Sinorhizobium fredii: one gene and its partner. The protein of the gene in region 1 binds, or shares a complex with, the protein of each later gene. Links are inferred from orthologs where the notes say so. Each region holds a gene or a part of one and is shown in the gene's direction. Other genes may lie near its edges.

Region 1 (7,571 bases):
GCCTGTTTCGCGCCGGTCTCCTCGGCGATCTCGTCGAGCACGCCGAGAATGCGCATGCCGCGCCCGTCCAGATATTTTTCGACCCCGCCACCGCGCGCAGTCCCTTCAAGATCCTTGTGCGAGCGGTACTTGCCGGAAAGAAAGCCCCGGGCGAGGCTGAAATAGGTGATTACGCCGATCTCCTCGGCGATGCAGAGGTCGCGCAGCGGTCCGTCATAGGCGGCCCGATCGTAGAGATTGTATTCCGGCTGCAAAACGTCATAGCGCGGCAGGTCCTTCGCCTTCGCGACGGCGAGAGCGTCGCCGAGTTGCCCTGCATCGAGGTTCGAGGCGCCGATCGCCCGCACCTTGCCCTGGGTGAGGAGCGCGTCATAGGCGGCGAGCGTCTCCTCATTGGGCACTTCCGGATCGGGCCAGTGCGACAAGTAAAGGTCGATATGGTCGGTCTGCAGGCGCTTCAGCGACTCTTCGACCGCCTGCAGGATCCAGCGGCGCGAGAGTCCCTTGCGTCCGGGTCCGAGGTCGGAGCCGACCTTGGTGACGATGACGGCCCGGTCGCGCGGGCGTCTGGATTGCTTCAGCCACTTGCCGATGATCGTCTCGGACTCGCCGCCCCGGTTTCCGGGCACCCAGGAGGAATAGACATCCGCCGTATCGACGGCATTGAAGCCCGAATCGAAAAAGGTATCGAGGAGGGCGAAGGAGGTTTTCTCGTCCGCCGTCCAGCCGAACACATTGCCGCCGAAGACCAGCGGGGCAATGGAAAGACCCGTACGGCCAAGTCTGCGCATTACCATGGTTTCGCTCCATGTGGTTGGATGAAAACGAGCTGCGATCGGGAGGATTGCTGGGGAAACATAGGACAGCTTCCGGTCCAAGGACACCTGCTGCCGCCGATTTTCCGGTCCGCGCACGGCTTGCTAGGCACGTACCTCGGCGATAGTGTCGGTTCGCTTGATCGCGCGATTTGGAATCGTACCGCGATCGGTCCTCGCCAGGTGCGAGCCGTTTTCCGCCCGCGTCCCGCTCCGACCTGCAGCAATCGAACAGGATGCGGGCTCGTCAACAGCCTTACTCATGTTCCGCTCGAAAAAGGAGACTGCCCCATGTTGCGCTTCGGAATTCTGTCGACGGCCAGGATCGGCCGCGAACTCGTCGTGCCCGCCATTCAGGATGCCGAGAATTGCGTGGTCACGGCAATCGCCAGCCGCGACCAGGCGAAAGCACGGGCGATGGCCGACCGCTTTTCGGTGCCGCATGCCTTCGGCTCCTATGAGGAGATGCTTGCCTGCGACGTGATCGACGCGGTCTACATTCCGCTCCCGACCTCGCAGCACGTCGAGTGGGCGATTAAGGCGGCCGACGCCGGCAAGCATGTGCTTTGCGAAAAGCCGCTGGCGCTCAAGGCCGAGGAGATTGACGCGGTGATCGCGGCGCGTGACCGCAACAAGGTGCTGGTTTCGGAAGCCTATATGGTCACCTACAGCCCCGTCTGGCGGAAGGTGCGCTCGCTCATCGCCGAGGGAGCGATCGGCAAGCTCCGGCACGTTCAGGGTGCTTTCACCTATTACAACCGCGATCCCGGCAACATGCGCAATGTCCCGGCGCTCGGCGGCGGCGGCCTGCCGGATATCGGCGTCTATCCTGCGATCACCACGCGCTTCACGACCGGCAAGGAGCCGCTGCGCGTCCAGGCCAATACCGACCGCGATCCTGAATTCGGCACCGACATCTATTCGAGCGTGCGTGCCGATTTCGGCGATTTCGAGCTGAGCTTCTACATCTCCACCCAGCTCGCCGCCCGCCAGGTCATGGTGTTCCACGGCGACCAGGGGTTCATCGAGGTGAAATCCCCCTTCAATGCGGATCGCTACGGCCGCGAGGAAGTGGAACTCACCAACCAGAACCACGCCCAATCGCAGCTTTTCCGCTTCCAGGATGCGCGCCAGTACAAGCTCGAGGCGGAAGCCTTCGCGCGTGCGGCGAAGGGCGAGGCGGAAGAGGTGGTGACGCTCGAGAGCTCGCGCCTCAATCAAAAGTTCATCGACGCGATCTACCGCGCCAGCGAGAAAGACGGTTGGGAAACGGTCTGAGGTAAATTGAAAGACGGTCCGCCAAATGGCGGGCCGTCGCATTCGTTGCCTGGACGCTAAGTGGCCGGTCGTATGCCCACCTGGGCGGCACCTTTGAGTTTCAGGAAGAGAAAGTCGGCGACGCCGACCATCGCCGCCACGATCAATCCAATGCCGATTGCCGTCAGCGACGCATAGGCAAGCGCGAGAATGGCGAGACTGGCAACCTGCCAGAGGATGTCGCCGGCGATGCTGATGCGGGCCGCCGGCGCGCTCGGGCCCCCTTTTCTTGCCGAGACAAGATGGAAGGCGCCCCAGAGCAACAGCCCGGTACCGAGAAGCCCGATGACCCCCGGGGCAATGACGGGGCTGACGAGCGATGCCAGCGGTGCGGCGTCGACGATCAAAACCGTGCCGGCGACGAGCGAGACGATGCCGTCGGCAAGGAATGCCTTGTTGAGAAGCGAGCGGTGGGAAAGGGCGAGCATGTCGGTCTCCTTCGGTTGTCGATGGAGCAATGCTGGCCTGATGCGGTCATCAAACCAATTACCTCTGAGGTAATGGATTTCCCGCTGTGTTCGGCCCATTCTTGCCGCGCAACGAGGAGGGCGCCATGGGATTCGGCAGTCAGTTGAAGGAATGGCGTGGTCACCGCCGCATGAGCCAGCTGGATCTTGCGACCGCGGCGGGTATTTCCACCCGGCATCTTTCCTTTCTCGAAACCGGGCGTTCGCGGCCGACCGAGGGCATGATCCTCCGGCTTGCGTCGGTGCTCGATATTCCGGCGCGCGACCAAGGCTCGCTCTTTTCCGCGGCCGGCTATCGGCCGCGCATGGCGACGCGTCCGGCCTCCGGCCTGGACGCGATGCCGGCCGCCATCGCCGGCGCGATCCGTTTGATGCTGGACCGGCACGACCCTTATCCGGGCCTCGTCCTCGATCATCAGTACAGCGTACTAATGGCCAATCCGGCCTTTGCAGCGCTTGCCGCGGTCGCCGATGCGCCGTTCGGGCCGGGGGAGAATTTCCTCGACGCCTTCCTGGGCGCCGAGAGCGTCCGTACCCTCGTCGTGAATTGGGAGGCGGCAGCCGCGGACCTTGTCCAGCGGGTTCGGACGGAGGCCTGGCTGCAGGGGCCTCGCAGTCCGCTGCAGCGCCGGCTCGACCGGCTCACTGCCGATCCGGCGGTCGTCAAGGCGCTCGACAGCTATCCCGCGACGGATCGTTTGCCCGTGCTGCCGATCGAACTGCGTGTCGGCGATACGGAACTGCGCTTCATCACGACGCTGTCGACCTTCGGTTCGACCCAGGATGCGCTGGTGGAGGGCGTGCTGATCGAATCCTTCTTCCCGGCGGACGACGCGACGCGACGCTTTTTCGAGAAGGTCACCTCGCCGGAAAAACAGTAGAAAGGCGCCACGGAGTGCTGATCTTCGTCGCCCGGTCGGCTACAAAGGGCTCATGACGTCGTTCTTCGAATCCGATTCTTCATCCAACGTCGCCGAATATTCGGTGTCGGAACTGTCCGGCTCGATCAAGCGCACGCTCGAGCAGGCCTTCGAGCATGTGCGGGTGCGCGGGGAGATTTCCGGCTATCGCGGGCCGCATTCCTCCGGCCACGCCTATTTCGCGCTGAAGGACGATCGCGCCCGGATGGAGGCGGTGATCTGGAAGGGCACCTTCGCGCGGCTGAAATTCCGGCCGGAGGAGGGGATGGAAGTGATCGCGACCGGCCGGGTCACGACCTTCCCCGGCTCGTCGAAATACCAGATCGTCATCGACTCGCTAGAACCCGCCGGTGCCGGCGCGCTCATGGCGATGATCGAGGAGCGCAAGCGCAAGCTCGCGGCAGAGGGACTGTTCGATGCGGCAAGGAAGCGGCCGCTGCCCTTCATGCCAAAGGTGATCGGCGTCGTCACCTCGCCGACAGGCGCCGTCATCCGCGACATCCTGCACCGGATTGCCGATCGCTTCCCGGTCCATGTCGTCGTCTGGCCGGTGCGCGTCCAGGGTGACGGGGCGTGCGACGAGATCGAGGCGGCGATCCGCGGCTTCAACGCGCTCGAGATTGGCGGCGCCATTCCGCGACCGGACGTGCTGATCGTCGCGCGCGGCGGCGGCAGCCTCGAGGATCTCTGGTGCTTCAACGACGAGGCGGTGGTGCGCGCGGCGGCGGCCTCCGCCATTCCGCTGATCTCAGCCGTCGGTCACGAAACCGATTGGACGCTGATCGACTACGCGGCCGACCAGCGGGCGCCGACGCCGACCGGTGCGGCCGAGATGGCGGTTCCGGTGAAGGCAGATCTCGAGGCGCAGACCGCCAATCTTTCGGCTCGCCTGCAGGCGGCCGCCACACGGCAGATGGATCACCGCCGCCACGCGCTGCGGGCGGTCGCCCGGGCGCTGCCGTCGCTCGATCAGTTGCTCGCCCTGCCAAGGAGACGCTTCGACGAGGCGGCCGCCGGGCTTGGCCGCGGTCTGCAGATGAACACCGCCAACAAGCGCCGCAGCTTCGAGCGCATCGCGGCCCATTTGCGACCCGAACTCCTGACGACGAAGATCCGCGAGCAACGCCGGCATCTTCTGGAGGCAATGAACAAGGCCGAGCGCTGCGTGGAGCGCCAGCTCGACCGTCGGCAGGCGCGCGTTTCCGCCGCCGATGCGTCGCTTCGTGCGCTGCCGTCGCGGCTCGTCAGCCAGATCCACCGCGCGTCGGACCGTGTCTCGGGCTTGAGCGCGCGCGCCGATGGAGCCATGGCCGCGGAAATGCGCCGGCTGAAGGGCGCGCTCGCGGCGCAGGACCGGGTGCTGCAATCGCTGTCCTATCGCAACGTCCTGCAGCGCGGTTTTGCATTGGTGCGTGATGCGGCGGGCGAACCGGTGAAGCAGGCGGCGGCAGTGACGGAGGGCATGACGCTGTCGCTCGAATTCGCCGACGGCCGGGTCTCGGCCGTAGCGGGCGAGGGCGGCTCGCCGGCGGCGCCGGCGCCGAAGAAACGATCGGCCCGGACGGCCGAGCCGACAAAGCAGGGCAGCCTGTTCTGAGAGGGGGGCGATGCGAATTCTGATGGTGCTCGCCCACCCGCTCGAGGACAGCTTTGCGGCGAGCGTCGCGCGCGCCGCCAAGGAGACCCTGGAAAGCCGCGGCAACACCGTCGATCTGCTCGATCTCTATCGCGAAGGTTTCGATCCGTGCCTGAGCGCTGCCGAGCGCGCCAGCTATTTCTCCCAGCGATATGATGCCTCCGAAGTTGCCGGCTGGATCGGGCGGCTGCAGGCGGCCGACGGGCTGATGCTCGTCTTTCCACAATGGTGGTTCAATTTTCCGGCGATCCTGAAAGGCTTCTTCGACCGGGTCTTCGCTCCAGGTGTCGCCTTCGACCATGATCTAGCGGGCGGATGCATCATCCCGCGGCTCACCAACATTAAGCTCTTTTGCGCTCTGACGACCACCGGCTCGCCCTGGTGGGTCGTCCATCTCTATATGGGCAACCCGGTTCGCCGCCTGCTGAAGCGCGGCATCGCCGCCTTCTGCAGCAAGGATGTCAGGTTCCGCATGGTCAGCCTTCACGATATGGATCGGGCGACTGAGGCGAAGCGCAAGCGCCATATCGAGCGCGTCCGCGCCCTGATGAGCCGGATCTGATCAGCTCATTCGAAGGTCGCGAGGAATTTCCGGAGCAGCGCGTCGAGCGCCTCCCGTTCCTCGGGCTCAAGGCCCGCGATCAGGCGCTGCTGGTTGGCGACGTGCGCCGCCGCCGCTGCATCGATGCGCTTCAAGCCGTTCGGCGTCAACGCGATGATCACGCCGCGTCGGTCTTCGGGATTGTCCAGGCGCTCGACGAGGCCTGCTCTTTCGAGTTGGTCGATGCGGTTGGTCATGGTGCCGGAGGTCACCATTGTTGCCGCAAGCAGTTCGCCGGGCGAAAGTTGAAACGGCGGACCGGAACGGCGGAGCGTCGCCAGCACGTCGAAGCTTGCCGAAGTGAGATCGTATTCGGCAAAGACTGCCTCCTGCTCCCGGGCGATATGGGCCCTGAGCCTCCCCAAGCGTCCGAGGAGACCCATGGCGGCGACGTCCAGTTCCGGCCGCTCCCGGCGCCACTGGGCCAGGATCCGATCCACGTGGTCCTTGTCGCTGTGTTTCATATGCACCCCCGGCATGACAGGCGGAGCCGCTCCGCGCCTTCACCATGGCACTACTAAGTGGGTGTCTTGACGTCAAGATAAACTCCGCTACAGTTATCTTGATGTCAAGTTACTTTAGGCAAAGATAATGAAGCAGAACCTCGACCTTGCCTTTACCGCCATAGCCCCGGCGATCTGGGGAAGCACCTATCTGGTTACCACCGAATTTCTGCCGGCCGGCTACCCGCTGACGGTGGCTATGCTGAGAGCGCTGCCGGCCGGCCTGCTGTTGCTGCTCGTCGTTCGGCAGATACCGAAGGGCATCTGGTGGCCGCGCAGCTTTCTGCTCGGCGCGCTGAACTTCTCGTTCTTCTGGGCGATGCTGTTCGTCTCGGCCTACCGCCTTCCGGGCGGCGTCGCCGCGACCGTCGGTGCCATCCAGCCGCTGATCGTCGTCATGCTGTCGCGTGTCGTGCTTGGTTCGCCGGTCAAGGCGCTGAGCGTCATTGCCGGCATCGCCGGCATTGCCGGGGTGGCGCTGCTGGTGCTGACGCCCGGGGCTGCACTCGATCCGCTGGGCGTCGCGGCCGGTCTTGCCGGCGCGGTCTCCATGGCCTTCGGGACGGTGCTGAGCCGGCATTGGGCGCCGCCGGTCTCGCCGCTGACCTTCACCGCCTGGCAACTGGCGGCCGGCGGGCTTCTCCTCGTGCCCGTGGCATTGTTCTTCGAACCCTCGCTGCCACCGCTCACCGCCTCCCATTTGATGGGATTCGCCTATCTCGGCCTGATCGGCGCCGCCTTCACCTATCTTCTATGGTTCCGCGGATTGTCACGACTGGAGCCGTCCCAGGTCTCGCCGCTCGGCTTCCTGAGCCCCGTGGTGGCGATCCTGCTTGGCTGGGGCGTGCTTGGGCAGCAGGTGACGGCGGTGCAAGCGATCGGGATCGCCGTCGTGTTCGCCAGTGTATGGATGAGTCAGCAGGCGCAGATGGCGCGGCGTGCCGAGTCCCTTAGGACATAGCAATCGAATTATGCAGGGGCATCGCCGCGCTCAAATCCATCCTTCGATGGCTGGACATGTGAGCTGAGGCACCCGGCTACACCCCCCTCTGCACGGCAGGGCAGAGGGGGGTGTAGCCGGGTGCCAGCGCAAGACTTACATAGACTCAAGCCCACTCGCCCTGGCGCATGACGGGCACGCGGCCGCCATCGGCGCGCACGCCTTCGATGTCGACCTTGCCGGAGCCGATCATCCAGTCGATATGGATCAGGCTCGAATTGCCGCCTTGGGCGCGGATCTGTTCCTCGCTGAGGCTGGCGCCGCCGAGGAAGCACTTCGAGTAGCACTGGCCGAGCGCGATGTGGCAGGAGG
Region 2 (5,156 bases), 660 kb from region 1 along the record:
GGCCGCCCCGACTTTCGCTTCGCCTTCCTCTGGCTGCGAACCTGGGTCCACTCCGCCGGGCGCGACGCCCTCGAGGCAGCCTTTGCCCGAAGCTTTGCGGGCCTTCGCGACGGGCTGTTCGCGAGCCCGGTCGCCGCAACCTATCCGTTGAGCCGGCATCGCGAAGCCTTGGCACACCAGTCCGATCCGCTCCGCAACGGCAAGATCCTGCTCGATCCGCGCTGTTGAAAATTCGGACTTTTGCTGTCGCGGCCATGGATTTTGACAGGCACGCGCACTAGCTTTGCGCGGATGACCACGCATCTCTATGAAAATGCCCTCTTCCAGGAACACAAAGTTCCGGAGGGGCACCCGGAGCGACCGGATCGGCTGAGGGCGCTGAACCTCGCGCTGGAGCATCCGAATTTCGCGCCGCTCACGCGTATCGAGGCGTCGAAGGGCAGCGAGGACCTGGTGCTGCTTGCCCATTCCGAGGAGCACCTCAGGTCGATCACCCGGGCGATGCCGGACGAGGACATCAACCAGATCGAAGCCGATACCTATGCGAGCCCGTCAAGCTTCGTGGCGGCGCTGACCGGCATCGGCGGCGCCGTCGCCGCCATCGACGCGGTATTCGCCGGCGAGGCCGACAACGCCTTCGTCGCGGCCCGCCCGCCGGGCCACCATGCCGAGAAGAACAAGGCGATGGGCTTCTGCTTCTTCAACACGATCGCGATTGCCGCGCGCCATGCACAGAAGGCGCACGGCGTCGAGCGGGTCGCCATCGTCGACTGGGACGTGCACCATGGCAACGGCACGCAGGACATTTTCTGGAACGACCCGTCGGTGTTGTTCTGCTCTACCCACCAGATGCCGCTCTATCCGGGCACCGGCGCCAAAGAAGAAACCGGCGTCAAGCACAATATCGTCAATGCGCCGCTCTCCCCCAATAGCGGCAGCGAGCACTTCCGCGATGCGTTCCGAAGCCGCGTTCTTGCTGCTCTCGACAATTTCCGGCCGGACCTCGTCTTGATCTCCGCCGGTTTCGACGCGCACTACCGCGATCCTCTGGCGCAGATCAATCTTGTGGCGGAGGACTTCGACTGGGCGACCGGACGCCTCATGGAGGCCGCCGGCAGGAGCGCCGGCAACCGAGTGGTGAGCATGCTCGAGGGCGGCTATGACCTGCAGGGGCTCGCCGAATCGGCCGGCATGCACATACTGAGACTGATGAGAGGGTAATTGATGAACAACGACAATACGCAGGCGGACGTCTCCGCCCTCTCCTTCGAGCAGGCCGTCGAGGAGCTGGAGCGGATCGTCTCCGCGCTCGAACGCGGCGATGTGGCGCTCGACAAATCGATCGAAATCTATGAGCGCGGCGAGGCGCTGAAGAAGCATTGCGAGACGCTGCTGAAGGCGGCCGAGGACCGCATCGAGAAAATCCGCCTCGATCGCAACGGCAAGCCGCAAGCTGTGGAGCCGCTCGACGCGGAATAGCCATCGGCTTTCGTCCGAGAATTTGCCCCTCATCCGCCTACCGGCACCTTCTCCCCGCAGGCCGGGCGAAGGGACTTGTGGCGCCAACTCGGTCCCCTCTTCCCGTCAGAACGGAGGGGAGGGGTGAGGGGCCAGGCCTGTCGTCACCATTGTAGCTTGGGAAACACTTCGTTCGCCGACATCCGCTATCGAGCGAGAAGGATCGGCGCTAGTTTCAAGCTGAAACGCCACCAACCGGAGCAAGCGCCATGTCCTTTTTTCCCGGTCCCGATCCGCTCGCCGGCGACAAGCCGGCCTGCGACGCCATAGAACATCTGATCATCCCGCGCACCAGCGACATCGGCGGCCTAGAAGTGCGTCGGGCGCTTCCGACGGCGCGGCGGCGGCTCGTCGGCCCGTTCATCTTCTTCGACCGCATGGGACCGGCGCTGCTGCGGGCCGGCCAGGCGATCGACGTGCGTCCGCATCCGCATATCGGCCTGTCGACGGTCACCTATCTCTTCGACGGCGAGATCAAGCACCGCGACAGCCTCGGCACCGAAATGGTCATTCGCCCCGGCGACGTGAACCTGATGACTGCAGGGCGCGGCATTGTCCATTCGGAACGCTCGCCGGAAAGCCAGCGCGGCCGTGAGCGCTCGCTTTCCGGTTTGCAGACCTGGCTGGCGCTGCCCGATGACAAGGAAGAAGTCGATCCAGTCTTCGCCCATACCGAGGAACACATGCTGCCGCATCTTGCCGACGGAGGCGTTCGCGCGCGCGTGGTCATCGGCAATTTCGAAGGGGCTGCTTCGCCCGTCTCGACCTTCACGCACACTATTTATGTGGATCTGTCGATCGAGGCCGGCCGCAGCGCTCCCTTTGCCGCCCAATGGGAGGAACGCGCCATCTATATTCTCTCGGGCGAAGCGATAATTGCGGGCGACCATTTCGCCGACAACCAGCTTCTCGTCTTCCGGCCCGGCGACGAGATCACCATCACGGCGGGGCCGTCCGGCTGTCACGTGATGCTCTTCGGCGGAGCTGCACTCGGCTCGCCACGGCATATCTGGTGGAACTTCGTGTCCTCATCGAAGGAGCGCATCGACAAGGCGAAGGAAGAATGGGCGAGCGGCCGCTTCGACATCGTGCCGGGCGACGAGGAGGAGTTCATTCCCCTGCCGGCAAGCTAATTTTTCGTCGAGCCCTTGGTTGGCGACGCAGGAATGCCTAATTTTTGCATTCAACGACGATTGCGTCTAAACAGCCGATAAGACGGAAATCACCAACAGTTCGCGCGTCGCCCGGCGGCGCGCACGAGGCACGCAGCGTGACACAACTGCCCACCAATCCGATGCCGGCGACCCCGCTGCTCGACAAGGTCAATGTCCCCGACGATCTGAAGAGGATCGACGACAAGGACCTGCCGCAGCTGGCGAGCGAACTGCGTGCGGAAATGATCGATGCGGTGTCGCGCACCGGCGGCCATCTCGGCGCCGGCCTCGGCGTCGTCGAACTGACGATCGCCATCCACAAGGTCTTCGACACGCCGCACGACCGGCTGATCTTCGACGTCGGCCACCAGTGCTACCCCCACAAGATCCTGACCGGGCGGCGCGACCGCATCCGCACGCTGCGTCAAGAAGGCGGTCTTTCCGGCTTCACCCGGCGCGCCGAGAGCGAATACGACCCGTTCGGCGCGGCGCATTCGTCGACCTCGATCTCCGCCGGCCTCGGCATGGCGGTCGCTGCCGATCTCGACGGCAAGAGCCGCAATGTCATCGCCGTCATCGGCGACGGCGCGCTGTCGGCCGGGATGGCCTATGAGGCGCTCAACAATGCCGGCGCGCTCGATGCCCGGCTGATCGTCATCCTCAACGACAACGACATGTCGATCGCCCCGCCGACCGGCGCCATGAGCGCCTATCTGGCACGGCTTGCCTCCGGTCGGACCTATATGGGCATCCGCGAGGTCGGCAAGAAGCTGACCGCCTATCTCGGCAAGACGGTCGACCGGGCGATCACCCGCGCCGTCGAGCATGCGCGCGGCTATGTCACCGGCGGCACCCTCTTCGAGGAGATGGGCTTCTACCATATCGGCCCGATCGACGGTCACTCCTTCGACCATCTGCTGCCGGTCTTGCGCAACGTCCGCGACAATGCGCGCGGACCGGTGCTGATTCATGTGGTAACGCAGAAGGGCAAGGGCTATCCGCCGGCCGAGGCCGCCGCCGACAAATATCATGGCGTCAACAAGTTCGACGTGATCACCGGCGCCCAGGCGAAGGCCAAGCCGAACGCGCCGGCCTACACGTCCGTCTTCGCCGATGCGCTGGTGCAGGAGGCTAGCCTCGACGACAAGATCGTGGCGATCACCGCCGCCATGCCGTCCGGCACCGGGCTCGACCGGTTTGCGGCCGTGCATCCGTCGCGCTGCTTCGACGTCGGCATCGCCGAGCAGCACGCGGTGACCTTCGCCGCCGGCCTTGCCGCGGAAGGATACAAGCCCTTTGCGGCGCTCTATTCGACCTTCCTGCAGCGCGCCTACGACCAAGTCGTGCACGACGTGGCGATCCAGGGCCTGCCGGTGCGCTTCCCGATCGACCGGGCCGGTTTCGTCGGCGCCGACGGGCCGACCCATGCCGGCTCTTTCGACACGACCTATCTCGCCTCGCTGCCGGGCTTCGTGGTGATGGCGGCCGCCGACGAGGCGGAACTGAAGCACATGGTACGCACCGCCGCGGGCTATGACGACGGCCCGATCTCGTTCCGCTATCCGCGCGGCGAAGGCGTCGGCGTCGAGCTTCCTGAACGGGGTGAGATTCTTCAGATCGGCAAGGGGCGGATCATCAAAGAGGGCACCAAGGTGGCGCTGCTTTCCTTCGGAACGCGGCTCGCGGACAGTCTGCTGGCGGCCGAGGACCTGGATGCCGCCGGCCTTTCGACAACGGTTGCCGATGCGCGCTTCGCCAAGCCGCTCGACCAGGAACTGATCCGCCAGCTTGCACGTCACCACGAGGTGCTGATCACCATCGAGGAAGGCGCCATCGGCGGCTTCGCCAGCCATGTGCTGCACTTCCTGGCGGAGGAAGGCCTGCTCGACGGCGGCCTCAAAGTCCGGCCGATGGTGCTGCCGGACATCTGGATGGAGCAGGCAAAGCCCGAATCCATGTATGCCCAGGCCGGCCTCGACCGGGCCGGCATCGTATCGACCGTTTTCAAGGCGCTCGGCCAGAAGCAGTCGGTGGATCTCGGCGCGGCCGGCTAGAAATCTTAGAACCGCGCGGCTCAACGGAACACGCTTGCAATATACCTCTCGACGGGCGATGACGGCCCATGTCCGATAGCAAGCAAAGCATCCTCCGCCTCGACCAGTTGCTCCTGAACAAGGGCCTGGTCGCCAGCCGCGCCCGCGCGCGGGACGCGATCCAGCGCGGCACCGTCAAGGTCGACGGGCGCACCGTGACCAAGCCCGCCGCCGCCTTTACGGAAAACGCAGCGATCACCATCGATGACCCGGCGCAGGCCTATGTCTCCCGGGCCGCATTGAAGCTCGTTGCCGCGCTCGCCCATTTCGGCTTCGATCCGGCAGGTCGGACCTGCCTCGATGTCGGCGCCTCGACGGGCGGCTTTACCGAGGTGCTGTTGAAGCACGGCGCCGCGCATGTGGTAGCGGTCGATGTCGGCCACGGGCAGAT

The links. Proteins that work in one complex are often made in the same cells at the same time.
Region 2: the proteins of xseA (region 1) and NXT3_RS04525 are in contact, whole or in part, in a cryo-EM structure (PDB 8TXR), measured with the Escherichia coli proteins. The link is inferred for Sinorhizobium fredii from one-to-one orthologs.

Annotation. Positions count from the first base shown.
Region 1 is NZ_CP024307.1:294,936-302,506, forward strand. What follows is about bases 2,865-5,824. They hold xseA (exodeoxyribonuclease VII large subunit), read left to right. Parts: upstream 2,865-3,532; coding sequence 3,533-5,116; downstream 5,117-5,824. Other genes in these bases: NXT3_RS01425 (helix-turn-helix domain-containing protein), read left to right, coding at 2,865-3,480; NXT3_RS01435 (NAD(P)H-dependent oxidoreductase), read left to right, coding at 5,127-5,717; NXT3_RS01440 (MarR family winged helix-turn-helix transcriptional regulator), read right to left, coding at 5,723-5,824. In the rest of the region: NXT3_RS01410 (aldo/keto reductase), read right to left, coding at 1-797; NXT3_RS01415 (Gfo/Idh/MocA family protein), read left to right, coding at 1,107-2,093; NXT3_RS01420 (hypothetical protein), read right to left, coding at 2,150-2,560; more of NXT3_RS01425, read left to right, coding at 2,686-2,864; more of NXT3_RS01440, read right to left, coding at 5,825-6,220; NXT3_RS01445 (EamA family transporter), read left to right, coding at 6,348-7,220; NXT3_RS01450 (aminopeptidase), read right to left, coding at 7,366-7,571. UniProt on the Escherichia coli protein: Bidirectionally degrades single-stranded DNA into large acid-insoluble oligonucleotides, which are then degraded further into small acid-soluble oligonucleotides.
Region 2 is NZ_CP024307.1:951,959-957,114, reverse strand. Bases 1-2,851 are described here. They hold NXT3_RS04525 (exodeoxyribonuclease VII small subunit), read left to right. Parts: upstream 1-1,224; coding sequence 1,225-1,479; downstream 1,480-2,851. Other genes in these bases: dxs (1-deoxy-D-xylulose-5-phosphate synthase), read left to right, coding at 2,789-2,851; NXT3_RS04520 (pirin family protein), read left to right, coding at 1,728-2,651; NXT3_RS04530 (histone deacetylase family protein), read left to right, coding at 292-1,221; NXT3_RS04535 (zinc-dependent alcohol dehydrogenase family protein), read left to right, coding at 1-228. Outside these bases: more of dxs, read left to right, coding at 2,852-4,726; NXT3_RS04510 (TlyA family RNA methyltransferase), read left to right, coding at 4,795-5,156. UniProt on the Escherichia coli protein: Bidirectionally degrades single-stranded DNA into large acid-insoluble oligonucleotides, which are then degraded further into small acid-soluble oligonucleotides.